Regions from separate parts of the Brevibacillus sp. JB24b genome, predicted to be linked through region 3. Evidence: riboswitches for the same ligand, from Rfam matches in the RefSeq annotation. Region 3 holds a riboswitch; each other region holds the start of a gene.

Region 1 (10,853 bases), 2.0 Mb from region 3:
AAATAGCAGCAATAATTGGGACTGTACCAAATGAAGAACCAATACCTATTGTAATCACTAAACCGATCAATAGCATGATAACGCTAGCTAAAAAACGATTTTGACCAAAATATTCCACTCCAGATCCTACTAGTTGCTGAACAGCTCCTGTTTCTTTTAACACTGTAGCATAGCCAGACGCAAGTAGGATAACAAAGGCGATAAACCCCATCATAGCAACACCTCGTTGCACCACATCGTCCCCCAAATTCCATGGTACCACGCGGAAAACAAATAGACAGACAATTCCCGAAAGCGAACCGATAATAAGTGACTTGGTCAATAATTGCACTGTCAAGGCTAAGAGAATGGCTACTAGGGTGAACGCATGCCGCTTCGTAAAACGTAATACTTGCTTCTTCTCCTCATTCTCAATATCCTTAGATATCATTTGGTATGTTCTGGATTTTCGATAACTAATGAATAATGCCACCAATAACCCAATAATCATCCCGATCCCTGGAATAAGCATCGCTTTTGGAAATTCAGTCACAGCGATCGTCATACCAGCTTTCCCCATTTCAGATACAACAATCTGATGATAGATCAAGCCAAAGCCCGCTGGAAGCATGAGATAAGGTGCTTGCAAACCAAATGTTAACGCACAAGCAACAGCACGCCGGTCTATTTGCATTTTAGTAAACAAGGTCAATAAGGGCGGGATTAGAATGGGAATAAAGGCAATATGCACTGGTACTACATTTTGAGACAAACAGGCTGCTGTAGCAATGGACATGAGCAAGATACCACGTTTTCCACGCAATACCACCAATAATTTATTTACTAATAAGGATGTGATATCAGACTTGGCGATCATAACTGCAAACATCCCAAGTAAAATATAGCTGAGTGCTGTTTCTAATTGCCCACTCATCCCCTGCACCATCAACTGGATGGTGTCAGTTAACGAAACACCGGCAACCAGACCTGCTGTTATGGAAGCGGCGATCAAACCAAATATGACATTTAATCGCAACAGCGACAATATAACAATCACGATTACCGAAAGTATAACTCCATTTAATAATAGCATGACGTTCACCTACGCTTTAGTATATTAGCTAACTAAAGTTATAACATAGTAAAGTATTTGTGACAAGCGCTTTTGTAGCTCGAAATACAGCGCATGTTCTTCTCATAATCATTCCATCAGCCTACATAAAATACAGAATTTTTTCATAACTAACAAAACGAATATGATCGATCATTGAATTGTATTGCTTTATAGACAAACGTTCCGATTGAGTATATGATGGCAGTAATGATAACAACTACAAAATGCTTCGGGGAGCTGGAATTGGCCGGCTGAGAGTGTATTACCTTTAATACTGACCCATAACCTGATCTGGATAATGCCAGCGTAGGGAAGTAAGCTTCTGATATCTTCTTACATGAACGCTTCCAGGACAGGTTGCGTTTTTTTGTTGTCTACCAAACAACATGGAGGTTTCGGGATTTATGAGAAATGGTAAACGCTTTACTGCTACTTTCCTTTCTGGTTTGCTCGTATTCGCTTTAACAGCTTGTGGACAATCTGCTACACCAGATACACCAAGCGACAAGAAGTCACCTGAAGCAGCCCCTGCCAAAACTCTAAGTAAGGTCGTCCTTGACTGGACACCTAATACGAATCACACCGGATTATATGTCGCTCTTGAAAAAGGCTACTTTGCCGAGCAAGGGCTGGATGTAGAAATTGTTCAACCCGGTATGAACGGGGCTGATACGATGGTGGCCACCGGTGAAATTCCGTTTGGAGTAAGCTATCAAGAGGGCGTCACGCAAGCACGAACTCAAAACGTACCTATCGTGTCGCTTGCGGCTGTCATTCAGCATAATACTTCTGGTTTTGCTTCACCTGTGGGCAAGAATATTTTGTCTCCCAAAGATTTTGAAGGAAAAACCTACGGGGGCTATGGTGCTCCAAGTGAGAAAGCTGTTTTACAATCTCTAATGAGCCTAGAAAAAGCCGATATAAATAAGCTAAACATTATTAATGTAGGTGAAGCGGATTACTTTACTGCTGTAAAACGCGATATTGACTTCTCTTGGATTTTTTACGCGTGGACGGGCATTGAGGCAGAGTTACGCAATGAACCAATAAACATGATATACGTTAATAAATATTCGGATAAACTAGATTATTATACCCCTGTTCTCATTACTAATGAAAAAATGATTCAAGAGAAGCCAGAGATAGTTAAAGCCTTCATGGCAGCAACCTCCATGGGATATCAATATGCTGGTAAACATCCGGAAGAAGCGGCTAGCATCCTCCTTAAGCACGTTCCAGATTTGGACGAAAAATTGGTACAAGCAAGCCAAAAATGGTTAAGTCCACGTTATCAAGATGATGCACCACGTTGGGGAGAACAAAAACGCGATGTATGGCAAGGCTACTCCGACTGGATGGTTGAACATCACTTATTGGAAAAACCGCTTGATGTAGACAAAGCATTTACCAATGACTTTTTACCAAAACCATAAACGAGGCATATCACATAGAGGAGCGATTCCAGATGGCAAACGCCTTAGTTAGCATTCAAATTATCCCTACTACACCTCAAGGTGAAGGGGTCATTCCCTTTGTAGACAAAGCAATTGAAGTCATTTCGCAATCAGGGGTAAAGTATTTAGTTAGCCCGTTAGAAACCACGATGGAAGGCGAGTTGGAAGAACTGCTTGCTATCGTAAAAAAGATGAATGATGTCATGGTTGAGGCTGGTTGCCCGTCCGTAATCTCCCAAATCAAAATTTATCACCGTGCTGATGGATTAGCTTCGATGGATGTATTGACGGAGAAATATCGTCCATGAATAAAAATCGTCGTCTATTTACAACAGGATGGCCGCCCCTTCTTGCGGTCTTCCTGTTTCTCTTTATCTGGCAGCTTGCGACGTTTATTTGGAAACCCGAAGCATGGTTTTTACCAAGTCCCCTTGTTATTTTCCAAGAAGGCTGGAATCAAGCGCCTCAACTCACGCAACATTTGTGGGCTACCTTACAAATCACCTTGCTGGGCTTTGCAATTGGGAGCACAGCTGGTCTTATTCTGGCCTTTTTATTACATGTGACTCCGCCCATTAAGGCTGCCTTATATCCATTACTCATCCTAAGTCAAAACATACCGACCATTATTTTAGCTCCTCTTTTGATGATCTGGTTTGGCTTTGGTTTATTGCCAAAAATGATTTTGATTACGTTGGTCTGCTTTTTTCCCGTCACCTTATCTACAATGACTGGACTTGCGCAAGCCGACCCGCAAATAAAACGATATATGCTAATGATTGGAGCAACTCGTCAACAAATTTTCTGGAAGCTAGAGTTACCTCACTCGCTTGCTTCCATGTTTTCTGGACTAAAAATATCGGCAACCTACAGTGTAATGGGTGCCGTCATTTCGGAATGGTTAGGATCGCAAAAAGGAATTGGCGTCTATATGCTGATGGCAAAAGCATCATTTCGTGCTGATCGTGTATTTGTAACGATGTTTCTCATTGTAATTGTTAGCTGCTTGTTATTTGGCTTGATTAGCCTCTTAGAACGCTGGACACTCCGATGGCAATCGAACAAGTAAGGCTAGAGAATTTGAGGTCAATAAAAAAGGAAGTGAACAAGCGTGAGTAATGACATCCACACATCTATTAGTATGGACATGACTCCAGAGCAAAATATAGCGTCTACATCTACACTAAAATCTGCCTATACTCCCGACTCTGCACTTGTCGTTGAGCAAATCTCACACTCCTTTACAGAGTCAGGATGCACTATTGAAGTGCTTCACCAGATTTCTTTAGAAGTAAAAAAAGGTGAGTTTGTTTCCTTAATCGGACCATCTGGAAGCGGAAAAAGCACATTATTTCATATTATTGGAGGCCTTTTATCACCAATACACGGTAGCATTACAATTGAAGGTAAGCAGGTTACTGGTGAAACAGGTCACATTAGCTATATGCCGCAATCCTCTAGCTTACTTCCTTGGCGTACAATAGAAGAAAACGTCGGACTAGCCTTAGAAATAGAAGGTGTATCACGTAAAGAAACGCTCAAGCTGGCACGTGAATGGTTGCCGAAGGTTGGATTAGATGGATATGAAAAAGCTTATCCTCACATGCTGTCGGGTGGTATGCAACAAAGAGTCGCTTTCTTGCGCGCATTGTTAAGCAGGCAAGAACTAATCTGCTTGGATGAACCCTTTGGAGCCTTAGATGCACTTAGTCGTACTGACATGCAAAATTGGTTACTATCCATTTGGGAAAAGCATAAACGCTCCGTGCTTTTAATCACACATAGCATTGACGAAGCCATTTTTTTATCCGATAAAATCTATGTACTCACAGCAAAGCCAGCTCAAGTAGCTGCCACAATTTCGGTACCATTTGAACGACCTCGTCGGGAAAAAATGCTGTTATCTCCAGAGTTTCTGCTTGTGAAGGAAAAAATCTTAACGCTGTTACGTCATTCTCAGCAAGCATAATGAAGAAAAACTCGGCTATTGCTACGAACATATGCGATAAGCCGAGTTTTTACAATACAGCCCCATCATTCTCTCTGTTTTCTCACTGGAAAAAATCTTCCCTTCTCCTTCATCCATGCTTCATACTTACAGGCTTTTTGCAAAGCTTGTTCCTCTGCCGAAATCCGAACGCTTACTATCATGGCGTTGGCTACTGTAAAGATCAATGCTGTTTTCCAAGCACCAAATGTAAGAGGGAGCATTCCTACTTCTATGAATACAACCAGGTAGTTTGGATGACGGATGTAGCGATAAGGACCTCGAACAATCGGTTTTTTTCCTTCTAAAACAAAGATCCTAGTATTCCAAAAATGTCCCAAACTTCGAATGCTCCAGATTCTTAGTAACTGGGCGAGACAAAATACGCAAAATGGCCAAAAGTAAAATGCAATAGAATCAGTAGATACTCGAAGCAGTACCTCACCAATCAAGCTAATGAAAAAACCTACATGTAAACTCACAATCCATTTGTAATGCCCAGCAGCTACCTCATATCCTCCTGCTTCCTTCATATAGCGCGCATTTCTTCTTGCTATCACCAACTCGATACAACGTTGGAAAATTACGATCACAAGCACCAGCATAAAAACAGTTACCATTCCAACAACACCTGCTCACAAGAAAATCCAGGTCCAAGAGCTAAAAGCAATCCTATTTCTCCTCGCTGATGTTCTTCTCTCATCTCTCTTTCTAACACAAATAGGACGGTACAAGAAGACATATTCCCGTGATCTCGTAGTACCTCTTTTGCATGGCGCAACCTATCTGGTGGCAGTTGAAGGGCCTGCTCATAGGCTTGTAGAACCTTACTTCCCCCTGGGTGAGCAATTATGCGATCAATACGACAATGAGCCCGTCCTTCTCTTCTCAGGAAACTCTCCATCTCCGGCTTGATTTTATCTTTTACAAGTGAGGGAATGTCTTTAGAAAAGACTACCCGCAAGCCTTCTTCCCTCACATCCCATCCCATAACATCAACTGTATCCCGCCAGATCGTTGAATGTGTTGACAAAATAGCAGGTGAATGATCATGTACTTTTTGCTTATCTCCATACAACAATACAGCAGCAGCCCCATCCGCAAACAAACTGGTGGCTATTAGGTTACTTTTACTTCGATCTCCATGTATAAAGGTTAAACCACACAATTCGACGCAACAGACAAGTACACGCTCCGTTGGATGTGCTTTCGCAAACGCATAGCCCTTGGCTAATCCTGCTGCTCCTCCTGCACACCCTAGTCCCCATACAGGTGTTCGCTTCAAATTTGAGCGAAACGGTAATCGATTGAATAAGAGTGCGTCTAGGCTAGGGGTAGCTATCCCTGTTGAGCTGACCATTACCACATGATCTATCGTGTCAGCTGAAACTCCAGCTTTTTCTAAACACTGTTCAATTGCACGCACACTTAATTCTAGTGCTTGCTGCACGTATAACCGATTTTTTTCTGCCCAATCATGCGGCTGTTCGAACCACTCTAGCGGAGTGACGAAACTTCTATTTTCAATTTCTGCTGATTCAAATATATGTAATAGACGATCGATATCAGAAAAATGCTCTTGAAAGAAACGACGCGAGAATTCCTTACTCTCTTGCTTCGTAATAATATAATGTGGACTTGCTGTGCCGATTGATACGATTCGCGGCATCATTTCTCCTACTTTCCGTTGTTTTCCTTTTATTCTTTCCCAAAGGCTTTCCCTTATGTAAATAAAGTGGTAACATCAGGAAAAACAACTCGACACAATTCGTAATAGTATAAACCTTCAAACAAAAGAGTGGGAATTATCAATAAAAACAGATTTTATTCACAAAACGGTAACATCATTAAAAAAATTAACACGTATGCTTTTTTCAATGTGTGATAAATTAATTGAATAAGAAATCTATTGCAAGGAGTCTACCTATCTTATGAAACAAAAGCAATTATCAAAGAAAGAAACAGTTACAATTGGATTGATGCTGTTTGCTCTATTTTTCGGAGCAGGCAATATGATATTTCCTCCTTTACTAGGACAAACGGCTGGATCAAGCGTCTGGATAGCCATTCTCGGATTTGTATTAACTGGAGTAGGTCTTCCTATCTTAGCAGTTGCTGCCACCGCAACAACATCAGGCGATTTAAAGATTATTGCAGGTCGGGTTCATCCGCTATTCGGTATTATTTTTCCCACTCTAATATATCTTGCTATTGGTCCATTTTTTGGAATTCCGCGAACAGCTAGCGTTGCCTATGAGATTGGTCTTAGTCCTTTGCTATCGGAATCTCTAAAGGGAAGCAGCTTACCTTTGTTTTTATATTCGATCGTCTATATGGCAATTACGTTCTGGCTATGTCTGAATCCTACAAAGTTGGTCGATCGCATCGGAAAAGTCTTAACACCCACACTCTTGCTAATTATCACAATATTGTTTGTTCGGAGTATTTTTAAGCCGTTAGGTGATTTTCCTGTACCTTCAGAAGCCTACATGAACAATGCATTTTTCAAGGGATTCCTCGAAGGTTATCTAACTATGGATACATTAGGTGCCTTAGTTTTCGGAATTGTCGTGATTTCTTCTATACAAAGTCGAGGAATTACGGATAAAAAGAGCATAACCATGGCTACAGTTAAAGCAGGTTCCATTGCTGGAGTTGCCTTAGCCCTTGTATATATGGCTTTAGCATATTTGGGAGCTGGTAGCTCTATATTAGGTGTCTCTACTAATGGTGGCCAAATTTTAACAACGGTTGTAGCCTATTTGTTTGGACAATCGGGCGTCGTGTTGCTTGGCACCGCTATTACCTTAGCATGCTTAACAACTTCGATTGGGCTTATTACAGCGTGCGGTCAATTTTTCTCTACTCTCATTCCTGCCTTGAGCTATAAAGTTGCAATTAGCATTCTATGTGTATTTAGCTTAATAGTTGCTAACTTAGGTCTAAATCAAATTATTTCTTACTCAGTACCTGTTCTGGCCGGATTATATCCAATTGCAATCGTACTGATCCTTTTATCTCTGATTCACAAACAAATAAAAGGATATAAAGAGGTATATGTATGTAGTGTTCTGTTCGCTGGAATCATTAGTCTAGTGGATTGCTTGCATGCCTTTGGTTTTACCTTGGGTAAGATTACAGAATGGTTGCAAATTCTTCCTTTATATTCAGTTGGAATCGGCTGGGTAATTCCAGCGATACTAGGAGCGATTATCGGTTATATAGTAGGTTCATTGAAATCTCAAGATCGCGTGAATCCTTCCACTCAAACCGATTAATATCGATGTTTCTACCTATAAGTACCATCGCGATTAGTAAAGGAACGATTTCCTCTTCGCTTCTCATATATTCAGTAAAAAAGACAGGGGTACGCTCACAGCTCCCTGTCTTTTTCCATCATTTTGTCGGTAACATACGCTCAATAGCTTTACTAAAATCTTCCCATGTCAGTAAGCTTAAATCCTCTTTTGTCCAATCTGACTTTTTTTCTGCTGCTAGTCGTAATGCCTGCTCCTGCATCGCTTCTTGCACCATATTTTTAGCAAAACGCCCATTACCTTTGATGCTTCCCTGTTCACTCCACGTTCCTAATTGCTCTGCTAGACGTTCTTTCGTTTCATCCGTTACCTCATAGCTATTTTCCTGAATAAATTGTGTAATAATCGATAAAAGCTCGGAAGCTGTATAATCGGGGAATCGGAAATACTTTTTAAACCGTGAGGAAAGACCTGGGTTGCTATCGATAAATTTTTGCATATCGTATGGATAACCTGCTAGGACAACAACCAAATTTTCACCGTGCTTGCTTATCTCTTCAACCAGCGTATTCACAGCCTCTTGCCCGTAATCATTTTCACTAGAAGACATCAATGCATAGGCTTCATCAATAAATAAGACACCACCTAGAGCCTCTTTAATTTTCCGCCTAGTCTTACTTGCTGTCTGCCCAACATAGTTTGCCACAAGATCAGCACGACCAACTGTTACGAGATGCCCTCGCTTGAGGTAGCCTACTTCTTGTAATATTTGTGCATATAATTGTGCTACCGTTGTTTTTCCTGTTCCTGGATTACCCGTAAACACAGCATGCAATTCGACAGGAACAGCTGGCAAACCATTTTCTTGACGCGAACGCTGAATAGACACAAATGCAGCCACCTTGGTTAATTCAGCTTTCATTTCCACAAGTCCTATCATTTGATCCAATCGTTGTTTTGCGGAAAGATTGTTGATTTTTACTTCTTTACACGAGGAATTGGCTTCTACATCGACTGGTGTAAGGATTGTAAAATCAGGAATTCTAATTGCTTCTGTATCGACTACATGACTCCCTTTGGCAAAGATAGCATCTAAAATGATATTCTTGGCAGTACGAGCATTCCCAAAGGTTTCATCAACCCTCTCTCGCTCTAAGCGCTGCTGAATAGAAATTTTAGTATCAGGACGTAGAATGAAATCATTACGCTCTGCCACTTGCTCGGCTACATGTAATAACTCATCTGTCGTAAAGTCAGGCAACGTAAAATGATTACTTTCCGGGAAACGACTTCGTAAACCAGGATTTGCCCGTAGGAAGTTTCGCATCTCTTCTGGATACCCTGCTAAGATGAGTACGAACTTACCACTATACTCACCGCTTGTCATTGCAGAAACAAGCGTATCAATCACAACCTGCCCATAATCACTGTCGCTGGACTCTGCTCGTTTTAAGCTGTAGGCTTCATCAATAAACAAAACACCGCCTACCGCTTTCTTAATCACTTCCATTGTTCTTTGTTCTGATTGACCTACATATGCACCCACTAACTGAGATCGATCAACTTCTATTACTTCTGCCCGTTCTAATAAGCCTAATTCATGATAAAGTGTGGCTAAAAGGCGTGCCAATGTCGTTTTCCCCGTACCAGGATTCCCCATTAATACAGCGTGTAATTCCAATGGATCGGCCAACTCCCAGCCCTTTTCTGTACGGATTCGCTGGTACTGTAAAAATTGCGCGAGTTGCTTTACCCTCTTTTTCATATCGGTTAAACCCACTAATTGATCAATTTGTTCCATCGCTGGAATATGATCTTGTAAGTCTACTTCTGCTTGTGTAGGTGTGAGTTGTTCACGAATTGATTGCTCAATCTCCTGCAATTTTTTATTGGCTTGCTGAAGTCGAGCCAACAATTCGGAAGAGTAAAATAATCCTTGTACGGAGTCGGCATACTTCTGCGCCTCCTTATGTAACAAGATTAATGCTTCCTCTAGCTCCAATGTACCCTCACGCAAAGACTTATATTTTTGCTGAAGTAGGGTATTCATAGAAAGCTGGGCAGCTTGCGTACCTGCTTGTAACATATCCTCCCAATTAACCAAATCGTCAAGACGTTCTTGAATCTGGATAACGAATTGAGCCGTCACTTTTTTGCGTGTAGCTGCATTGTCAGTCTCGCGAATAGCAGGAAATTGAGCTGTTTCTTTTAAGGATTGCAATAAAGAATGCAGATATATTTCTGCTTGTAAAGAAGCTGCTTGTTGGTTATCTGGATCCAATTTCCTCGCTTTTTTTAGCCATTCCTCTACCAACGAAATTTGCTGTGTCTTCCTCCAACGTATCTGAGCTAGGATAGTAAGTACTGTTGCCTCTGCTTGATCCAGTTCAATTTGATCTGCTCCTACCATCTGTTTTTGCTCTTTCTCATCGTCAGAATCCTGTTTGAGAATATGTAGTAGTTGTTCTCGTTTTTCTTCTATATATTGCAAGGTATGAATTGCCTCTACTTCTGTCACAAGCAACGAATTTCCATCTGTTTTTTGCCATTCTTTCACTTTATCTATCCATGTTTGCTCTTCTCTTATATTCATCGTTATATAGTCCTCCGTTATCTGCTCCCTTTCCTTGTTGTATCACTTTTTTAACTAAAAAGAAAGGGGATAACTGATCAGCTCTTTTACCCACAACAAAAACCCGGCTTATCCTTCACTCCGGGCTTCTGTTGTACAATACATAACCGTTCTGTAGAAAGCAAGCACTTTCATCTATTCATGCTTGTTTGTGTGTGCTCAAAATGCCGCATATCACATTATTATAGTTGCAAATTTCCCATTTCGATATCAGACTCCATATGCGCTAATGCTGCTGGGAATACATCCTGCTCAGATTCAGCATATATTTTAAATGAGCTGACAATCTTTTTTCCACTACGCACCTGTACATCATATTGAGAATCTCCATCATATGTCGTTGCAAAATGAAATTCTCTTCCGTTTACGTTCATGCTTTTTTCCACGATAATCACCTCAGCTTTAGTTTGTCCAGCTTTGAAAAAAGCAT
Region 2 (10,853 bases), 2.0 Mb from region 3:
GAATTCTCCCAACATGTTAATCCTTAGAGGAACGCCGACTCTGTTGTTGCTCTAACATAACATCCATCAATAAATGATCTTGTAATTGATCCATCGGGTCGATTGTTAACAAGGCGGAGACAGCTGCAAGCGCTGCACGCACCGTCTGATAAGAAAAAAAGGCATCCCGTTCCTCTTCACTGTAACTGGAAATATCCGCACTTCTAACCGGGTAGGGAAAATCAGCCTCCACTCCCGCCCTATCCATTACTACCAGCGCCTGTTTAATAGCTAAGATCGCTGCACTCACACTTAAAGAGTATTCCTTACGCAGATCATCCCAAACCTCAAAAGCAGTTCGCTCTGTATGCTCACCATTTAAACGTGTTATCATGCCACGTTTCCTTCCCTCCTGCAACAGCCAGTCCACCAAAATGTCTGGATGGGGTGGGAACGAGTAGTATTGCAATCGCATCTCTAGCTCTGTAGGAAAATTACGAGCAAATCTGGCATCCTCCAGCTTCATCTCATATCGCCTGGACGGATGATTTGGTACCATAACATATACAATCCCATCACGAATAGCCGTAATTTGTAGCTTCGTCCGGGCTGGTACTCGAGCTTGTGGTGCTTTTTCTCGACGATAATTACCCGGAATTAATTGCTCACCAAATAAATGATATTCTATAGGGGCATCAATCCATGGTATTGGTTCTCTTGTTTGAATTTGATACGTACCGCTAAAAGTTATCCATTCGCTTGGTCGATGCTGATATCGAACCAATATCTGATGTTGCTCACACTCCGGCGCCACTTCTTCTTTATCTGTATGAACAGGATGGAGGCGATCATGTTGCAACATGAATCCATCTTCTATGTTTAGACGCTCCAGTAATTCGCGTCTGGATACTCGCTCATAGCCGATGTGATAGATGTTTTTTTTCAAAATGATGTACCCCCCATAATTACTCATATTCCTTGGAAAATCCATATTGAACAGACTAGAAAAAGCGCCATGAACAGGCGCTTTCTCCTTCATTTCTTCTTAATTATACATCATTTTTCTACAGGAAGAATCTCCTGGGCTGAGAAAGTCTTTGGAATCAGCTTCTTAGCTGCCATCCAATTAATGACCTGTTGCCATTGGGCTGTATCCTGGCTCCCAAAAGGTTGGCCCTTAGCATCCATCATGGGGAGTAGGATCTCAAGGCTTTTTTGTTCAATCTCTTTATCTAAAGGAAATTCTTTGGCTTCGTGTTGTAATAGTCCTTCCAGTGCTTCTTTTGGGTGAGAAACAACGTAAGCTTGCCCTTTTTGTATCGCTTTCTGGAAGCGATCTAGTGCCTCTCGCTTTTGTACTACCGTCTGGTCACTTGTGACCAGCACCAATTCATAATATCGAGGTATACCATAATCAGTCAATCGAAACAGACGAACAGGCACATTGTTTTTTTCTAAGATCAACTGCTCATGATTTATATACCCACCAATGGTAGCGTCTGTTTGCTTAGTGGAGAGAGCTGGGATTAATTGAAAACCAATATCAGTAAAACGAATGTTTGATGAATCTCCTCCGTCAGTTTCCACCATATGCCCTACAACCTCAATATCGAGTGGAAGAGCAGGATATCCCACATTTTTATCAGCCAAATCCTTAGGTCCTTGAACGGTACTATCCGCCCTTACCATTAATACATTCAACGGTTCACGAACGATAGCCGCTAGCGATTTAATTGGTAATCCTTCCGCCTTAGCCTGAATTGCCTGCGTTTGGTAGCTAATTGCCATATCTACCTTATCAGTAGCTGCCAGCTTCAATGGATCATTGGCATCCGAAGGCATTTTTAGCTCCACCTGTAAATTAGCATCGCGAAAATAACCTTGTGATTCTGCTGCATATAAAAAACTGTGAACAGCGTTAGGATACCAATCTAGGGCAACTGTGAGCTTCACTGGTGGTTTGACATCTGAAGTAGAGGTAGCTACATTTTCTTTCGCAGGTGTAACATTAGAAGCACAACCTGTAGCTAACACGCTAATGCCAGCCAACAAGATTAGTAGCCATTTTTTTACATATACCCTTCTATATTCAATTGATTTGTTCATTTGATTTTCTCCCTTATATCTAGATGTTTCATCCGCAACAGATTATTGTCGGGTCTCTTTTCGATTACGATTATAGGTTAGAAAGCGTTGTTCCAACAGATTCATAACCAAAAATAAACCAATGCCCAGCAAACATAATAAAAGGACAGAAGCAAATAGAGCAGGTGCCTGAAAATTACCGGAAGCTCGCCTGCCAAAATAGCCGAGACCTGCACTTGCCCCTAGCCATTCACCCACTGTCGCCCCCGATACACTAAAGGTGGCTGCTACCTTAACTCCGCTAAAGAAGGAAGGCAACGCACTAGGCACCTCTAATTTGCAAAAAATTTGCCAACGGTTTGCTCCAATCATGCGAAAATAGTTACGCTGTTCGGTATCCGTAACAAGCAATCCGTCATACGTGCTTACTACGATTGGAAAAAAGGTGAACAGTACGACAATTGCTACTTTTCCCGGTAGCTCATAGCCAAACCACATCATGAAAACGGGCGAGAGAGCCAAAATAGGAATGGTTTGCGAGATAATAACATGAGGGTACACTACCTTTTTCACTCCCTCATGTAGATGCATACATATGGCAATTCCCGTTCCTACGAATATCGAGATTACGAGGCCTACCAACGCTTCCTGTAACGTAATCCACAGATGTGTAGTCAACAGCTGACTGCGTATCTCCCAGAAAGCAACAGCAATAACAGAAGGTGGTGGTAAGATGAATCTAGGTAGCTCAAGTAAGCGACACCCGCCTTCCCATAACAAGAGGAAAGTGCATAAGGAAGCGAAAAACCATCCCACATTCCAGTTCTTTTGCCAGACCTTTTTTTTGATCTTTTGACCACCTTGCCTTTGTATTACGGCCATATCTGTTCCAAATAAGCCATATCCCAAAACAAATACTCCATTTTGCATGTGGCGATAAAATGTTGTTTCATTCGAGCAAGCTCCTGTTTGTTACTGTCACGGGCAATCTCATCAAGTACACCTTTGAGCCAGTCTGTCGAGACAGCAAATTCATCCGAGCTATACATCCGCACCCACTCTCCATACTTCGGATGATCGATTACTCCCGATTTTTGCGCTAATCTTTTACCGATTTCTTGGTAGCTCCACATGCACGGAAGCAAGGCACTTACCGCTTCTCCCAAGCTTCCTTGATGAGCTATCTGTAGCATATAGCTTGTATAGGCAAGCATGACGAATGACGGTTCGGCCGTTTCTAATTCATTGTGGGAAATGCCTAGTCGTTGAGCATATCCGCGATGCAAGGACATCTCCTCTTGTAATGTTGATGTCATGATTTGAGCAAATCGACCGCTCCAGTCGATCCGATTGGCCTTAACGCTCGCGATCGCGAACAGTTTTGCATATTCCTGTAAAAAGAGATAATCCTGCTTCATGTAGTGGATAAACGCAGAGACCGGTAGATTTCCATTAGCAATGCCAGTAATGAAAGGGTGAAGATGTGTCTTTTCCCAAATCGGCTTGGCTTCTGTGTACAAAAGCTCTGTAAAAGAAGCTACTTCTATTTCTCGCGTATTCATCTGCTTACGCCCCCTTATTCAAATTCATGTATAACGGTGATTTTTATGAAAATGATAAATGAAATCCTGCACTGCTTTTTTCGTATTAGGTGCCTGCGTAATCGCTGAAATGACCGCGATAGCATCTGCTCCACTTTTTCGCAAGTAGCTAGCATGTTCTGGCCTAATTCCGCCTATAGCTACAATGGGATACCCACCCACAAATTTGCGAATAGACGTAAGTCCATTCGGACCAATTGGCTCCCCAGCGTCCGCTTTACTTTTAGATGCATACATAGGCCCTACCCCTAAATAGTCAGCTCCATGCGTAAGAGCGATCCGAGCCTCCTCTAAATTACCGGCTGATATTCCAATGATCATCTCAGGAGAAACCAATTGTTTAACTTGAGCAAACGGCATATCCTCATGTCCTACGTGAACCCCGTCAGCCTGAACCTTGCAGGCCAAGCTCACATCGTCGTTAATCAGAAAAATGGCATTGTATGTATGACATAGCTCTTTCATACGGATCGCAATTTTCTCTCTTTGAGTAGCATCGGTGATGGAACCAGCTCCCTTTTCTCGCCACTGAACACATCCGACTCCTGCTTGAAGAGCATCTGTCAAAATACGAAACATGTTTTCAACGGAGTTCCCGCAGTCTTGACTACCTATTACCAAATAGATACTCCACCTTTGATATAAGGTAGCTAGGCGAGCTAGCTTCATGTCAACATGCCTTCTTTCGGACTGCTGGCAGAAGCATAGCGTTTACGGGGAATGCGACCTGCTAAAAAACCTTTGCGGCCAGCCTGAATTCCTAGCTTCATCGCTTCAGCCATTCGTACAGGGTCGTTTGCTAACGCTACTGCTGTATTTAATAATACGCCGTCAGCTCCTAGCTCCATCGCTTGGGTCGCATCTGATGGTGAACCAATTCCAGCATCTACAATGATAGGAACTGTTGCCTCTTCCATCATGATGCTAAGATGCAAGGGATTAAGAATACCTTGGCCAGAGCCAATCGGTGATGCACCTGGCATTACGGCATGAACTCCTACTTCTTGTAATTTCCGTGCGAGAATAGGATCATCATTAGTGTAGGTTAAGACAGTGAAACCTTCTTCCACCAATAAAGCAGATGCTCGCAGGGTTTCTATTGGGTCTGGCAATAATGTTTTTTGGTCGGCAATTACTTCTACTTTAATCATGTCGCATAAGCCACTTGCTTTTGCTAAACGCGCAATGCGTACTGCCTCCTCTGCGGTTGTTGCTCCTGCCGTATTGGGAAGCAGTGTATACGCTGAGAGGTCAAGGGATTCTAAAAAAGTGGGCTCATTTACTTTCTCCAAATTTAATCGACGAACTGCAAATGTAATAATTTGTGCTTCAGAGATCGTCACTGCTGCTCTCTGAATTTCCAAATCACGAAATTTCCCCGTACCAATTAAAAAACGTGAGGTAAATTCATACTGTCCAATTCGTAAAGTTGTATCTGTCATCGTTTTATCCTCCTCCAACAAAATGAACGATTTCTATTCGATCGTCATCCATAATGGTTGTTTGGGCATAGCTGGAACGATCAAGGATGATCTGATTGTGTTCAACTACCAGAATTCTTTGCTCCAATCCATACTGGATAAGCAATTGTTCCATAGTCGTATTTTTCTCTACACTAGTTGTTTTCCCATTAACTTGAATCTGTACAGTGTTAGTTTGCAAGGGTATCCACCTCGTTTTAATTCGTGAATGTTTTTCCTCTTCATCCTTTTTCAATCGTTTGGTCCACTGAATTGAAAAAAGGAATGGATAGGAACAACTACCGGATAAAATATCCTGCTGATTCATCAAGCTGTTCACGATACTCTTTTATCCTGTTTTGTGGTTGTGTTGACCGCATGATACCCGACATAACAGCGATGCCATCCGCTCCAGCTTCTATTACTTCCTTTACACGCTGAGGAGTTATTCCGCCTATCCCGATCAGTGATATGTTAGAAGCTAGCAGTTTTCTCATTCGCGTTACAAACGGAAGACCACGCGCTTCTACACCGGGCTTGCATTCTGTTACATAGACATGACCTGCTAAAACAAAGATTGGAATACGTCTTGGGAAAAAGACATTCCCTGACGATGAACTGTGCTGGTCAGGAGTTGGCTGTAAATCCGCCTGTACAGACAAACATTCTTGTTCGTTATGAATCGAACACCCCAGCAATTGATCCGAGGACAGTATGCGACTTGCCAAGCTGGCCCTCATGCTATGCTGTCCTAGCTGTACACCGCCACAATGATAAGCAATTGCTAAATCTACACGATCATTCACAATGATTCGTTCCCTTGGAAATACATCCGACAGGAGTTTGATCCATTCTTCTATTTCACGTGCTGTGCGCTGTTTTTCCCTGATGTGAAGATAATCAACTCCTGCCTGCTCTGCCTTCTGAATAATAGGCAACGTTTCTCCGAGCGTTTGGCACCCTGTGGTAATGAGATGAAGTGATCGTGCTCGCAAAAATTCAACTCCCTTCGCAAAAATATTTTCACATGCATGTCTCTTGTGCTGTTACACTAACCTCCAAACCGATCCTAACTGGGAACATGCATGAAAAGACGTAAAAAAAGCCTCTGCTTCTTTTTCGGATGGTACCGAATAGATAGCGGAGGCTAAGCTGAACTGGCTGATAGAAAGTTGATTACGTTTTCCAACTTACTGCTTTTGCTGATGTATACTATAAATCAGCTACGGGTTGTGTTTTTACAAAAAGAAAAACCACCCGTAGCGGATGGTTTCGTATGCATCTGAAAGAACATAGGTATCTTCACTCTGTTCTCGCGCCCTCTTCCTCCGCTGGTATTAACCAGATCAGGTTCAACGGTCAGTAACACATCTCGTTACAATCTCAGCCGACAGCTCGGCCCCCGCTCGGTACAAAGTTATTAAGTTTTGAATTCGCTCTTACAGTACCACGTCACTACTTATTTGTAAACAGATAGATTTTCTTCACAAAAAATTCTGCGTCCTTTATCCACACCAAGTGATTCACCGCCACATTAATGTGTGATCATTCCCTTATTCATTGCCTGCATACACTCTTCTAACCATCCCAGAGCCTTGGCTTGCTCTGGTACTTCTCTTACTTCTCGGTATGCTTGTTCTACCAGCTTTTTCACTAAAAATAAACTGGAGAAGTCTAACGCCATCACCACTTGTTTAGGCGGTTGCGTCTGTTCTTTTAAAGCTTCAACGCCATCTAATAAAACCGCCGCCGTCTTTTCAGCCACCTCATTTAGTTGTTCATGCTGTCTTAATTCATCGTAAAAACTATCATACAAACGGCACAAAATTAAAAATGCTTGTGTGCTAAGAACCACTTCGTTTGCATGTAGGTGCATCATTGAGTCTTCCACAAGTATGCCTCCGTCTCTTCCCATCTATCTGCCGTAGATTTATTTTTATTATACCATGAATGTTTCCTCTAGGTGGCATTTTGCCCAGTTCTAGCCTGCTATTGCTGTACATCCATTCCAAATTATAATAATCTCATTATTACAAAAATAAATGATAGAATTGATGATTTATAAAAGTCCCCTCCTATTTTGCTAAAAAGGGGACTTTCTCGTGTTCTACAAGCCTTCTATTCTTTATGGGTGTTTCCATTATCGCGAATATTACTGTTTTGATCGTTTGTATCTAGCGTTTTACCTCTGTTTTTTGCCTTATTTTGCGACTTGTTGTTCTTACTGGACATCGTTTTTACTCACCTCCCGATTAATCGGCTTAGTTTCCCCGATGTGAGTGAAAGTTACACATGAAGGTGCACTCTCCTTCGCTAAAAAGCTCCTTCTGCAAATGTACAGCACTCTATAAAAGATTTGCTTCTCTGATAAATACTTTTTATTCTACTTGTAATAAAAACATTTCGAAATTTCGCTTAAGATAGGTGGGAATTACGTGCTCGTTATTAACCCCATTCAATTAGAAGGATCTCTCGTGGTAATCGAACCACTACAACCAGAACACGAAGCAGAACTTCAACACGTCGGAAGGGCAACGAGAACTCACAACGTGCTATTCGTCGAATCGGTGCCACCTATAAGAGAACGCTACGCAAGCATATGCGTCTGGTATGGCTATGTCCGTGATACTGTTATGTTTTCCATTATTGATTCAGAATGGCCTCAAGTAAAAGAGAAGCTAGCCATTAAGTGCAATGCCCATAGGAAAAGTACATTCTTCTTCGAAAAACCTCCCTATTTCGCTCATTTTGTGCAATCTTAGGCTAGATCAATGCATCCAGTTCGTGTACAGTTAGGAATAGATATCAACAAGCGATGATAGATTATGAGGTGACCTCTTTTCATGCATACAAATTTACGAACTTTTATCCAACAACTGCGCGATGAAGGACAACTAGTCCAAATTGACACTCCTGTCGATCCTTATTTGGAACTGGCAGAAATTCATCGTCGTGTGATTGATGAGCAAGGACCAGCCCTTTTGTTTACGAATGTTAAAGGTAAAAGCTTTCCTATTGTAACCAATCTCTTCGGAACCCGTGAGCGGGTCGATATGGCATTCGGTCCAAAACCGGAAAAGATTATTCAACAATTAGTAAATAATATGGACAAACTAATGCCCCCTAAGCTCTCTGCTCTTTGGGGATTGCGTGATCCCTTGCTAAGTGTCATGAAGACAGGTACAAAAAACGTATCTCTGAAAAATGCACCTGTCGCTCAGGTACATACAACAGATGTAAATTTAAACGAATTACCTGCTATTACTAGCTGGCATGAAGATGGGGGACCATTTGTTACATTGCCACTTGTCTACACAGAGCATCCTGTCAATAAAGAGCACAACCTGGGAATGTATCGTATTCAGCTATATGATGAAAACACAACCGGTATTCATTGGCAGATTCATAAAGGTGGTGGCTTCCACTATTACGAGGCGGAAAAACGTAATCGGGCTTTGCCGGTAACCCTGACAGTAGGAGGACCACCTGCTCTAATTGTTTCTGCTATCGCTCCATTACCAGAAATGGTACCGGAACTTATTTTCTCCTCCCTCTTAATGGGAGAAAAACTAGGAATGACCGAAGTAGATAATCATCCACATAAAATTATTTCGGAAGCAGAATTCGTGTTTGGTGGTATTGTCCCTCCACATGTTCGCCGACCCGAGGGACCGTTTGGCGACCATTTTGGCTATTATTCCCTAGCTCACGACTTCCCTGTCTTCCATGTGCAACAAATGTGGCGCAGAGAAGATGCGATCTATCCAGCTACTGTGGTTGGGAAACCGCGCCAGGAGGATTTCTTCATTGGTGAATACCTTCAAAGCCTGCTGTCACCACTTTTCCCTGTCGTTATGCCTGGAGTTAAAGCACTTTGGACATATGGGGAAACTGGCTTTCATGCATTAGCAGGTGCAATCGTGCGCGAAAGCTACTATAAAGAAGCAATGGCCCATGCTTTTAGAATTTTAGGTGAAGGTCAGCTCACATTAACTAAGTTTTTGATGGTAACAGATGTACACTGTGACCTGTCTCAGTTCAGTAAGTTCTTAGAGATCGTGTTAGCTCGTTTCCAACCCGAACGTGATCTATTGATTGTCAACGATACCTCCAACGATACACTTGATTATACGGGACGAAAATTTAACCATGGTAGCAAAGGGGTTATGCTCGGTATTGGTGATCCTGTTCGTGACCTTTTACACACATACAATGGACCAGATATCCCGCGTTTTCCGCATGTGGAAGTCTTTTGCCCCGGTTGTCTCGTGATTTCAGGACCAAAATTTGAAGATGATCCGCAAATAGGTGAAGGGTTAATAGCCTATGCGAATGAACATTTAGCTGACTGGCCGATGATTTGTATCGTTGATGACGCTGCTATTTCCCGCAAGGAAAGTAGCTTCCTCTGGACCGTCTTTACTCGATTCGATCCAGCAAACGATCTATATGCCAAATCAACTATTGTACGCAATAAAATCCGTTATGAGGGCCCATTAATCGTAGATGCTCGTATGAAACCGTTCTACCCAGCGGAAGTAGAGACACGTCCAGACATTGATAAATTGGTCAGTAGTCGATGGAAGGAATACTTTCCGCATTTATAAGCGATGATCTTTATGTGCGACTTATTCATCTGCGTACATGAATTAGACAACCTCCTGCCCCAGTTGACGGGTAAGGAGGTTTTTCTGTTGCCAGATTTACTTTGCAAGGAAACCCATATAATATAAAAGAAGAGAGTCGGAGCAATGGAGGGATAAGCATGCGACAAAAACAAATTCAAGCGGAACTGGATGTGCAACCGACCATCGATCCGCAACAAGAGATACGATCACGAGTAGAATTTTTAAAAGAATATCTACTTGCGACACACACCAAAGGCTATGTACTTGGTATTAGTGGCGGACAAGATTCTTCGCTAGCAGGTCGTCTCGCCCAATTAGCTGTGGAAGAGATTCGACAAGAGACTGGCAAGGATTATAGCTTTATCGCTGTTCGTTTGCCATATGGAGTTCAACAAGATGAAGATGACGCCCAGCGTGCTCTAGCTTTTATTAAGCCTGATCGCACGGTAACGGTTAATATAAAACCAGCTGTAGATGCTTCCGTGCAAGCCTTTGAGGAAGCCACTGGGGAGCAATTATCTCATTTTCTTAAAGGAAACATTAAAGCACGCGAACGTATGAAAGTTCAATATGATCTAGGTGCCCACTATCAACTATTAGTTATTGGAACAGATCATGCGGCTGAAGCTGTTACTGGCTTTTTCACTAAATTTGGAGATGGCGGTTGTGATGTAACACCGCTCACAGGCCTAAGCAAACGACAGGGTAAACAGTTACTACAGGCTCTTGGTGCAGAGGAATCCCTCTATGTCAAGATACCTACAGCAGATCTTGAAGATGATAAGCCGCTTTTACCTGATGAAACAGCTCTTGGTATGTCCTATGACCAATTAGATGATTACTTGGAGGGGAAATCCGTTCCAGGTGATATTGCTGAAAAAATTGATCAACGTTTCCTACGCACGGCTCACAAGCGACATCTTCCAGTTACTCCATTTGATACATGGTGGAAGGAACAAAAATAAAGGCCGTTACATAGCTAGGAAGGTAAGATCATACTTATCTTAACACGTTTTACATGAAATCTCCCTATCAAGCAGGTTAGCAAGTTGGTGTCGCTAACCTGCTTTTTATTTACATGGCAAAAAACAAGGTGAAAT
Region 3 (10,853 bases):
GTGAAGGATTTGAGGCTTTAATAATCGTAGCAGCCTTACTCTCCTTTCTGAAAAAAACCAACCACGCCCATCAACAAAAATGGATTTGGGCAGGTGTGATTGTCGGAATTATATGTAGTGGTTTGTTGGCTGTTGGTATCCAGCTATTCTTTTCACAAGCGACAGCAGGTGCTAGCCGTGAATATTTAGAAGGAGTTTTCGGAATTGCGGCTGTTGTAATGATGGTGCTGGTAGGGAACTGGTTACACAATAAATCCAACATTCAAAATTGGAATGTCTATCTTAAAGGTCAGGTAGAATCAGCAGTTGCTAAGGGCGGACTATGGGCCATGGCAACCGTTAGTTTTCTAGCGATCTTCCGTGAAGGCGCCGAAACAGTTATTTTCTATATCGGGTTGGCTCCATCCATTACGATGAAAGAATTGCTAGCGGGAATTGCCCTAGCGCTAGCTATCTTAGTGGTTGTTGGGTTTGTACTTATTCGTTACAGTGTAAAACTGCCGATTCGATTATTCTTTACGACGGCCACAGTTGTTATCTATGCGCTAGCTTTCAAGATTGTTGGAGTCAGTGTACATGCATTACAAATCACCAAATCCTTGCCTGTCCATCCAATAAGTCAGGTGCCGTTGTGGGAAGGAATTGGGTTATTTCCAACCATGGAAACAGTGATGTCACAAGGCATTTTATTGATAATTGTGCTTGGGGTGTTTATTTGGACCCACAAACGAGCTAAAAAACCCGTGATTCCTGCATAAGTGCAATAAGATAAAGAAAGAGTCCGATCAGTATGGTGATCGGGCTTTTTTCTCACTATTCATTTTCCATTGACCTCGTTTGAAAAGAAAGGTACGATCAAAAAAAGATTAGGAGCGATTCTGATAAGCATTTGTTTCAGCCTAAGGGAGGATCATCAGCATGAAAATAGCCAAGGTTATTAACAACAATGTGATCAGCGTATACAACGATCAAAAGAAAGAACTGGTTATAATGGGCAGAGGGATTGCCTTTCAGAAGCGACCAGGTGATACAGTTGAAGAAGAAAAGATCGAGAAAATTTTCACATTAGAAAATAAAGATATCTCCGAGAAGTTTAAAACGTTGCTTTATGAAATTCCGATGGAGTATATGGAAATCTCAGAGGAAATCATTACTTATGCAAAAATGAGCTTGGGCAAAAAGTTAAATGAAAGCATTTACGTTTCCCTTACTGATCATATTTATTTTGCTATTCAGCGAAACAGGGACGGATTAGATATTAAAAATGCATTGCTTTGGGAGATCAAAAGGTTGTATCAAGATGAATTTTCAGTTGGACAAAAGGCAATCAAACAGATCAATCAGAAATTGGGAGTTACATTGCCTGATGATGAGGCCGGGTTTATTGCTTTACACATTGTAAATGCTGAACTAAATGAAGAAATGCCAACGATTGTTACCATTACGAAGGTGATGCAGGAGATTTTAAATATCGTTAAATATCATTTCAATATCGAAGTGGACGAGGAATCGTTGCATTATTATCGGTTTATCACACATTTAAAGTTTTTTGCTCAACGCCTGTGCAAGGAAGCTCACATGGAGAGTAGCGATGATTTCTTATATGAGATGGTTAAGAGCAAGTATAAGGAAGCTTATGAGTGTACGAAGAAGATCAAGCGATACATTTCTAAGGAATATAAGCATGAGTTGACGAATGAGGAAGTGCTTTACTTAACAATCCACATTCATCGAGTGGTAAATAAAAAGTAAGAATGAAAGCGTTGACATTTATAAAAGAGCATGATATTTTATAAGTAACTTCATAAGACAAGTTCTTATTGATTAGGATTGTTACTGGTTAAGCAGGCAAAACCTAAATGGTTGTCCATTTATGTGGACAGCGATTTAGGTTTTTTTTAATTTCATACTACTAGGATTGTTACTGGTAAGCAGGCAAAACCTAAATGTTTATTCATGTGCGACTCTGTTGTCGATACATGGGTAGATGTTTGGGTTTTTTTTATGAGATGATGCGAATCTTTTGATCAATTGGGCCCATTTGAACAAGTGCATTGCCTTTATCTCAGTCATGTTAGGAAAAGGATGTGTTTTTCTATGGATCAGGAAAAAGTAGCAAAAGAAATTGTAGCGCTTGTTGGAGGAAAAGAAAATATTGCACATGTCACCCACTGTATGACGAGATTACGCTTTAACTTGCATGACGATCAGCTTGCTAATAAAGAGATGCTGGAAAAGACAAAAGGTGTCATGGGTACCATGAAGAGTGGAGGTCAATTTCAGGTCATTATTGGAAACGATGTGGCGCAGGTTTATAAAGAGATCATGAAGAGTACCGATGTAACTACGAAACAAGGACATGATAAGGCTCCGAAAAAGAAGCAAAACCCGATAAGTGCTATTTTTGATGTAATTGCCGGGGTATTTACACCGATTCTACCAGCCATAGCTGGTGCTGGGATGATTAAAGGTCTTTTGTCTCTAGCGGCAACCTTTGGCTGGATGTCGCCAGACGATAGTACCTATCTGATACTAAATGCGATTGGAGACGGTGCTTTCTACTTCCTACCGCTTATCTTAGCATTTAGTGCGGCAAATAAATTTGGGAATAATCCTTTCGTTGCTGTTGCTGTCGCGGCTGCTGTCCTTCATCCTCAACTGACAGCCTTGTTAGGAACAGGTCAAAATACAAGCTTTCTTGGGATGCCGGTAACAGCCGTTACCTATGCTTCGTCGGTTATTCCAATCGTCATTACGATCTGGCTGGCATCTTATGTGGAAAAAGCAGTAGATAAAGCAGTTCATAAATCAATGAAGCTGATTTTAGTACCCATGATTACCTTGCTCATTGTGGTACCGCTTATGCTCATTGCCATTGGACCAGTTGGAACTATTATCGGAAATGGACTTGCCTCAGGGATTACCGCGTTGTTTGATCATGCAGGATTGTTTGCAGGTGTGCTACTTGGTGGAACGATGTCCCTCATTATTATTACTGGCATGCACTATGCGCTTATACCGATTATGATTGGTACCGTCGCTCAGCTTGGCTACGATTACATTCTTCCGATTATGTTCGTAGCTAACTTAGCACAAGCGGGAGCAGCCTTTGGGGTATTCTTGAAATCAAGAAACAAGGAATTTAAGTCAATTGCCATGTCTACAAGTATAACAGCAACGATGGGTATTACAGAGCCAGCGATGTATGGGGTCAACATGAGACTAAAAAAACCATTCATCGCGGCGTTAATCGGTGGAGCAGTCAGTGGAGCCTTTATCAGCTTGTTTAATACGAAAGCGTATATTGTAGGAGGAAATGCAGGATTGCCTGGAGTGCCTATCCTCATTGGCGAAACGTTCTGGTATGCGATTATTGGTATGATCATTGCCTTTGTTGTCGGAGCAGTTATGACATATCTTCTGGGGTTTGTTGATATTCCAAGCAACGAAGCTAAGGAAGAACCGAGAGAGACAGAAGAAATGATAGAGATAGAGAAAGTAGTGGAAATAGGACATACGCTTGTAAAAAGTGAACAGATTTACAGTCCATTAGCTGGAGCTGTTCATCCATTACAAGAAGTAAGCGATCCTACCTTTTCCAGAGAGATTATGGGAAAAGGAATAGCAATTGAACCCGCGGAGGGACGTGTTGTCTCGCCAGTGAATGGGACTGTTGTCTCGATTTTTAATACGAAGCATGCCATAGGATTAATCAGTGATGAGGGAGCAGAGGTATTGATTCATATTGGAATTGATACCGTTAAATTGGAGGGTAAACACTTTACAACCCATGTACAGACAGGTCAGCAGGTCAAGGTAGGTGAGTTGCTCATCGAATTCGATCTTCATGAGATTAGACAGGCAGGCTTTGAGACAATAACTCCTGTGATCATCACGAATACAGATCAATATCCAGAGATACAGCCTTCGACTCAAGCTGAAATGAAAGAGACAGAGCTGTTGCTTACCCTGCGTGTATAAGGGGTATCACATGATGATCTACAACCTGTGTTTATAACGAAATTTTGCATAGATGCAATTCTACTTATAAGGAGGAAACAAGTTATGAAGCAAATCGTGAAGAAATTTCCAGAAGGCTTTCTATGGGGAGGAGCGGTAGCAGCTAATCAGCTAGAAGGTGCATACCAAGAGGGTGGTAAAGGACTTTCAACAGCAGATGTGTCACCACGAGGCATTATGTACCCGCATGATGAATCAATGGAAGGGTTCTATCCCTATCATGAAGCTATCGAATTTTATCATCGCTATAAAGAAGACATTGCCTTGTTTGCAGAAATGGGCTTCAAATGCTTCCGTACCTCGATTGCTTGGACAAGAATTTTCCCGAATGGTGACGAACTTGAGCCAAACGAAGAAGGATTGAAATTCTATGATAATTTGTTTGATGAAATTCGTAAGCACGGTATTCAGCCGGTAGTAACGATCTCTCATTATGAGATGCCTCTCTATCTGGTGAAGCAATATGGGGGATGGAGAAACCGTCAGTTAGTTGAATTCTATGAACGGTTTGCTAAAACACTCTTTAAACGTTACAAAGATAAAGTGAAATACTGGATGACTTTCAATGAGATTAATGTTGTGCTACATGCACCGTTTACGGGTGGCGGACTTGTATTTGCAGAAGGTGAGAACGAGAAGAATACGATGTATCAAGCGGCTCACCATCAGTTTGTTGCAAGCGCTTTGGCTGTAAAAGCATGCCACGAGATCATTCCTGATGCTCAGATTGGTTGCATGCTAGCGTATTTGCCAACCTATCCACTAACAAGTAATCCAGAAGATGTATGGAAAGCATTTATAACAGATAGGGAAACATTATTCTTTACCGATATTCAAGTGAGAGGATACTATCCATCCTATACGAAGCGCTATTTTGCTGAAAATGATATTCAAATCGTCATAGAAGAAGGCGACGAAGAGCTATTGCGCACGTATAAAGTAGATTATCTAGGCTTTAGCTACTATGTAAGTAGAACTGCAACAGTAACCCCTGAAAAAGCTGGCGCAACAGATGGAAATCTAATCATGGGCGGAGTGAAAAACCCGTACTTGAAAGCAACAGATTGGGGATGGGAAATCGACCCGAAAGGTCTACGTATCGCACTTAATATTTTGTACGATCGTTATCAGGTACCACTGTTTATCGTTGAAAATGGATTAGGGGCAGTTGATGTTGTGGAAGAAGGAGACGTCATTGCGGACGATTATCGTATTGCTTACTTAAAGGATCATATTGCTGAAATGAAAGAAGCGATTGCCGATGGTGTTGACCTGATTGGTTACACAACATGGGGACCAATTGATTTAATTAGTGCCTCCACTGCTGAGATGAAGAAACGTTACGGGTTCATCTATGTAGATAAAGATAATGAAGGAAGGGGAACGCTGAGAAGATTGAAAAAGAAAAGCTTCTACTGGTATAAAAATGTCATTGCTAGTAATGGAGAAGTGCTAGACTAAAATGATAGAGGCGCTAGGTTATTTATAACCTTTGCGCCTTTTTATTATTTTGATAGAAAAGTCATAAATAAAAATAAAATATATGGAGTGGTCTGGAAGTTTGATTCATGATATAGTACGCTCTTTACAAAGTGGAGGTGTAAGAATTGTTCAAATTTTTAAAACAAATAATAATCATGCTTATTCTAGTGATAATAATGGCAGGGTTACCACAGATGCTTGCCATTAATGAAGACGGATTATTGTTCATAACCCCAGAAAACGTAATCCTACAAACAGGGGCTCTTATACACGATGTTTCTCAGGGAACCTTAGGACAATATACATCTGGTGCCAATATACGCAATATTTCAGAAGATATTTTTCCTTTTGCCAAACAATCATTTATTCTTTTACTGTCCAGTTTACTCGTTTCTATCATTGTGAGTATCCTGTTCGGATTGTTTCTCCACAGGTGGCGAATTATTACGTGGATAAAAAAAGTACTTGATTTCATCTCCATTATTCCTGATTTTATTTTAATTTTATTCTTTTTATTTTTGACGGTTACGATCTATAAAACAACGGGTGTCCGTCTACTTACCATCTCACCGTTAAGCAAGGATTTTTCAAGGATCTGGTTTCCAATCTTGGTTCTATCGATTGGACCCATGCTGTATTTAGTGAAGCTAGTTGATTTAAAATACAAGCAGGTCGGGGGAGAAGATTACGTACGGACTGCCGTTGCTAAGGGGCTCGGTGGACTCCATGTTCAATTGCACCACATGTATAAAAATATAAAACCGTTTTTTATTGCTGATCTAAAGAAAGCGATCTCGATTTCTGTGACTAATTTGTTTATTGTAGAATACCTTCTAAATGTGTCAGGAATCACGAGATTTATTTTCGGCACATACCAATTTAATATAGTTGTGATTGGTTTGTGTATTTTGTTACTGATCGCAGGTCTAGTCTACACCATTATTCGTTTTCTCCTATATTTGTTCGAGCGAGGGTTTATTTATGAATAAGCAAAAAGGTAGAATTTCATTATGGTTGGGTTTCTTTATTGTATCAGTGCTATTCATTGTTGCTATTTTTGGACCAATGGTTGCTCCATATGATATAGACTTTCAGGTACGAGCTGAATATGTAGAGGTAAATGGTACGCAAGTCATCGTTTCACCACCATTACCACCCTCAGAGAAATATCCAATTGGAACAGATAAATGGGGACGTGATATGCTAACTTCCTTGTTATATGGTGCAAGATATACGCTGTTTGTTACGATTGCTTGTGCCTTGTTGCGAGTTATGCTAGGAATGATCATCGGACTCAAAATAGGAATGGCAGATCGTCCACAGAGATGGTGGCTCAGTCTAGAAAATGTGTGGGGTCATGTGCCGCTGTTTTTACCAGTATATTTTCTGCTGTACCGTATTAATATCAATTCACCCCTATCTTCGTTTGGCTTAGTGATGATTTTTATTATTGTTGTATCAGTGCTAGGTATTCCAAGTGTTGTATCATCAGTTCGTCAAAAAACAGAGCAGTTGAAGGAAGCTCATTTTGTCACAGCAGCCATTTCTATTGGGGCTAGCAAAAATCACATTATGCTCAGGCATATCCTTCCTCAACTAAAAGAGCAGATTATGATGCTTTTTGTTATGGAGATTATCGGGGTTATGACTTTGATGGGACAATTGGGTATTTTTAACCTGTTTATCGGTGGGACGATTCAGCAATTTGATCCGAGTATTTTTTTAACTAAAACGTATGAATGGGCTGGATTAATCGGACAAGCACGTGCTTTCCTACAAGCCAAGCAATGGATTTTCTTTGCTCCGTTAACCGCTTTTATGATTGCGATTTTAGGTTTTACTCTAATTGTAAATGGAATGAAGAAGCGATATGAAGAAGCATATAATCGGACCCCTTATGTCTAAGGTAATGAAAAAATCCCCCCTTCTCTTCAAATATTTGAAGAAAAGGGAGGTATTTCACTCGAGCGGTCAAATTTTTAATTCGCCAAGCCTCACCAATTCTACTACGGCTTGTGACCGCCCTTTCACGCCCAATTTCTGCATGACGTTACTAATGTGATTTCTGACTGTTTTTTCGCTGATGAAGAGCTGTCCTGCTATCTCTTTTGTGGTCTTGTCTTGGACCAGGAGTTCAAACACTTCTCTTTCGCGATTAGTTAATAACGGTTTACTTTGGTCGCTACTCTTCAAAACGTGCCACCCCTCCTTGTGGGCTCTACAGGAACAAGGTTGAGGGATACAGTCACCTTATCCTATGTCAGGGGGAGTGTGTTGGTGCCGAAGTAGCAGGCTTTTTAGGCTTTTGCCTTACATACTATTCATAGCGTGAGAGGTGGGTACCTCGGCCCACTCAATTTCCGTTTTTCCAATACATATTGTAAACATTTCGACTTATTCAACCTAATTTTTCTGTATTGGTAGAAGCAAAGTCATAGCCTATAACCATGAAAAAGGACAGTAGAAACGAAAAAACGTTGCATCAAAGATGTGCTTTGCAAAACATTCGTAATATGTTATGGTATTACTTGAATTTGTAACATTGAAAAATGAAATAAGCGTGTACTAAACGGGGGCCGAGCAAATACGGCTGAGATTGTAACAGAATGCGTTACTAACCGTAGAACCTGAACTGGGTAATGCCAGCGGAGGGAGAGGTAGCTGACTTCAAGTGCGAAAGCTGTAGCTCTATCGTCGAGATGGGGTTGTATCGCCGAGTTGAGAACCATCCGTCTAAGGGTGGTTTTTTTGTGTGTAAAACATCAAAAACACCTTTTTCACAACCAACTAGGAGATACAATTTGCCCTTATTTTTATTTTTGGTCTATAAAAACTTGAGTTGGACCCTTTCTATTTCTGCTGCTTACATACATATTGCATCAGAACGAGGAGGAGAAGAAATGTCACGAACACGATTGGTCATCATGATGGAGATAGCTATCATGGCAGCGATTGCTGTTATTTTAAGTAAGGTAAAATTGTTTGCTATGCCTCAAGGTGGGAGCGTTTCTTTGGTAATGGTACCCATAGCCTTATTGGCTTTTCGCCGTGGTTGGGTAGCAGGTTTAATCACAGGTGCGCTGGTAGGCATGGTTAAATTCTTTTTTGGCGGCGAGATGGTGCATCCTATTCAAATGTTGTTAGACTATCCCCTCTCATATGCCATGCTAGGCTTTGGTGCGTTCCTTTACGCTAGTAAGACGCAAAACAAAGCAACAAAAATTGCATCCATCTGGGGTGGATTACTAGTCGGAATCGCGTTATGTCTGGCTATCCGTACGACTTCAGGGGCTGTCTGGTTTGGTAGCTATGCCCCGGAAGGAACACCTGCAACGCTTTATTCCCTCATATATAATGCGACCTATTTGATACCTGAGTATGTGATTACGGCTTTAGTAGTTACACTACTGGCAAATGGGGCACCTCAATTGTTTCAGCAGAATGCGGGCGCTTATCGACGTATATAATAAAGTAATTTGTAAAAAAGCTAAAAGAAGGAGCTTGCTTCCTTCTCTTAGCTTTTTTAGTATCAGTAAAATAAAGAATGTTCTGTTAGTAAATTGATCAAGAAGAACATGAAATGGAACAATCATATGTATTGGAAAAAGTTACATAATTGTGAAATTAAGAAAAAACTATCGAAATTTTGCTCTTTTATTCTTGGTTGCTTACTACAAGTAAAAACATTACGTTATACTGAAGATTGAAGGCTAGGAGGGATCGTGGATGAAAGAGGAGTTCTGGAAGGCTATAGTAGAATGCGATCCAAATTATGATCAACTATTCTTTTATGGCCTTAGCACGACGGGGATCTTTTGCAAACCGTCATGCAAATCAAGGACACCCAAAAGAGAGCATGTGAAGATTTATTATGCGGCGTCCGATGCCATTGCTGCAGGTTTTCGTCCTTGCAAGCGGTGTAGACCATCTGAACCAACATGGAAATCGGCGGAAGAAGATGCGGCAACCCGTCTGCTAGAGATGATTCACGATTGCTATAACCAACCCGTAACTCTGCGTGAAATGGCGTCACGTCTCTATGTGAGTCCTTTTTATTTGCAGCGTTGTTTTTCTCGTTGCATGAAGATAACACCCGGCAAATATTTAACGCGCATCCGAATGGATGAAGCGAAGAAGCAACTACTAGAAACAGATCGAAATGTTTCAATGATTGCAAGCGGGGTAGGGTTTCGCAATAGTGCCTATTTTGCCGCTGTTTTTCAGAAGGAAACAGGTTGTACACCTACTCAGTACCGCTTACAGCAGAAGAAACAGGGCAAAACAGGAACAACACGCTAAGTGTACATGTTGTAAAACGGTAGAACATACATATAAAAAAGAATGTAAGAACAGATTGAGCGTTTCTGTATCTAGCAGAAGCGCCTTTTTGTCCAATGAAAGGACAGATAAAAAGCACCTACTGTCGTGCTGCGAAATTCGCGCACAAAGAGGTGCTTTTTGTCGTGTCTATGTTTTATCTTCTTTCACCCATGATGCATTCTAAAAAATAATCGACTGTTACAGCCAGGATACCAACAAATAAGGGAGTTAATGGAGTTAACAAGACACCGGGAATCCATGTGGTATGCACGAGATAAAAAATAAAGGTAGTTGCTAAAATTTCAGGTATCAATTTCCAATTTCTTGAGATATGTAGTCTTTGCATTATGTATAAAAGGACTGGTTCAAGAATGAGTTCGTACAGCATTAACATGAAAAAGGAGACGCCCGCAAAGGAAACGAGTACCCAGAAATCAGATTTGTCGACAAACATAGGAAACAGAAAGCCGACTGTCCAGAGAATCGTAACCAATAGGAACACGACGATGGCGCTTGAGAACAAAACCAGCAAAGTTGCAATAGCGATAGCTAGGCCATTAATCCAGAATCCACCTTGCTGACGATCCCCACTCATCACAGCGCGTCGAAATAAAAAAAGTCCCGCTGTCGCACACAAGCCTACCATTATGGCAAAAGTCATGTGATTTGTCATATGTATCATCACCTACTATAAAAATAATACGTAGCAGGAGAGGAAAATGTTACAACAAAGCGGGGAAAAATGTAACCTTTTCAATTATGCCAAAATCTTACTCGACCCAGGTTGTTTTCTGTGCAAAAGGCTTGCGAGTAGTACGAGGTGTGGCTTCGTCAGTTGGATAGCCAATGAATAACGAACCAATCACCTTCTCTTGATCGGATAGGGATAAGAATGCTTTGAGACGTTCATCTCTTGCTAGACCTACACCGCGCGTACGCCACACAAAACCTAGTCCTAGCTCAGACGCCATCAGCCACATAGAATGGATAGCGCAGCTTACAGCGTAATCATTATCAAGCGAGGAAGCTTC

What was found. Region 3 has a riboswitch for thiamine pyrophosphate ahead of thiT (energy-coupled thiamine transporter ThiT). Riboswitches for the same ligand answer to the same signal wherever they lie in the genome.
Region 1: another riboswitch for thiamine pyrophosphate. It lies ahead of ACQV1I_RS15620 (ABC transporter substrate-binding protein); the one in region 3 lies ahead of thiT (energy-coupled thiamine transporter ThiT).
Region 2: another riboswitch for thiamine pyrophosphate. It lies ahead of ACQV1I_RS15540 (thiamine phosphate synthase); the one in region 3 lies ahead of thiT (energy-coupled thiamine transporter ThiT).

The regions. Positions count from the first base shown of each region.
Region 1 covers NZ_JBNVQV010000001.1:3,337,232-3,348,084, forward strand. The annotation lists gene ACQV1I_RS15615 (Na+/H+ antiporter family protein) at 1-1,072, opposite strand, end outside; TPP riboswitch at 1,314-1,422, shown strand; gene ACQV1I_RS15620 (ABC transporter substrate-binding protein) at 1,498-2,526, shown strand; gene ACQV1I_RS15625 (MTH1187 family thiamine-binding protein) at 2,559-2,855, shown strand; gene ACQV1I_RS15630 (ABC transporter permease) at 2,852-3,616, shown strand; gene ACQV1I_RS15635 (ABC transporter ATP-binding protein) at 3,659-4,516, shown strand; gene ACQV1I_RS15640 (isoprenylcysteine carboxyl methyltransferase family protein) at 4,582-5,154, opposite strand; gene ACQV1I_RS15645 (type III polyketide synthase) at 5,148-6,203, opposite strand; gene brnQ (branched-chain amino acid transport system II carrier protein) at 6,466-7,812, shown strand; gene ACQV1I_RS15655 (AAA family ATPase) at 7,931-10,384, opposite strand; gene ACQV1I_RS15660 (hypothetical protein) at 10,606-10,809, opposite strand.
Region 2 covers NZ_JBNVQV010000001.1:3,313,054-3,323,906, forward strand. The annotation lists gene ACQV1I_RS15505 (hypothetical protein) at 17-925, opposite strand; gene ACQV1I_RS15510 (ABC transporter substrate-binding protein) at 1,036-2,085, opposite strand; gene ACQV1I_RS15515 (ABC transporter permease) at 2,128-2,973, opposite strand; gene tenA (thiaminase II) at 2,937-3,626, opposite strand; gene thiE (thiamine phosphate synthase) at 3,651-4,334, opposite strand; gene ACQV1I_RS15530 (thiazole synthase) at 4,331-5,107, opposite strand; gene thiS (sulfur carrier protein ThiS) at 5,112-5,327, opposite strand; gene ACQV1I_RS15540 (thiamine phosphate synthase) at 5,425-6,120, opposite strand; TPP riboswitch at 6,432-6,541, opposite strand; gene ACQV1I_RS15545 (hypothetical protein) at 6,660-7,016, opposite strand; gene ACQV1I_RS15550 (hypothetical protein) at 7,561-7,887, shown strand; gene ACQV1I_RS15555 (UbiD family decarboxylase) at 7,969-9,732, shown strand; gene nadE (ammonia-dependent NAD(+) synthetase) at 9,891-10,718, shown strand.
Region 3 covers NZ_JBNVQV010000001.1:1,327,052-1,337,904, forward strand. The annotation lists gene ACQV1I_RS06500 (FTR1 family iron permease) at 1-758, shown strand, start outside; gene licT (BglG family transcription antiterminator LicT) at 919-1,752, shown strand; gene ACQV1I_RS06510 (beta-glucoside-specific PTS transporter subunit IIABC) at 2,098-3,981, shown strand; gene ACQV1I_RS06515 (6-phospho-beta-glucosidase) at 4,066-5,481, shown strand; gene ACQV1I_RS06520 (ABC transporter permease subunit) at 5,628-6,491, shown strand; gene ACQV1I_RS06525 (ABC transporter permease) at 6,484-7,407, shown strand; gene ACQV1I_RS06530 (helix-turn-helix domain-containing protein) at 7,474-7,695, opposite strand; TPP riboswitch at 8,062-8,173, shown strand; gene thiT (energy-coupled thiamine transporter ThiT) at 8,403-8,969, shown strand; gene ACQV1I_RS06540 (bifunctional transcriptional activator/DNA repair enzyme AdaA) at 9,229-9,801, shown strand; gene ACQV1I_RS06545 (hypothetical protein) at 9,977-10,495, opposite strand; gene ACQV1I_RS06550 (nitroreductase family protein) at 10,593-10,853, opposite strand, start outside.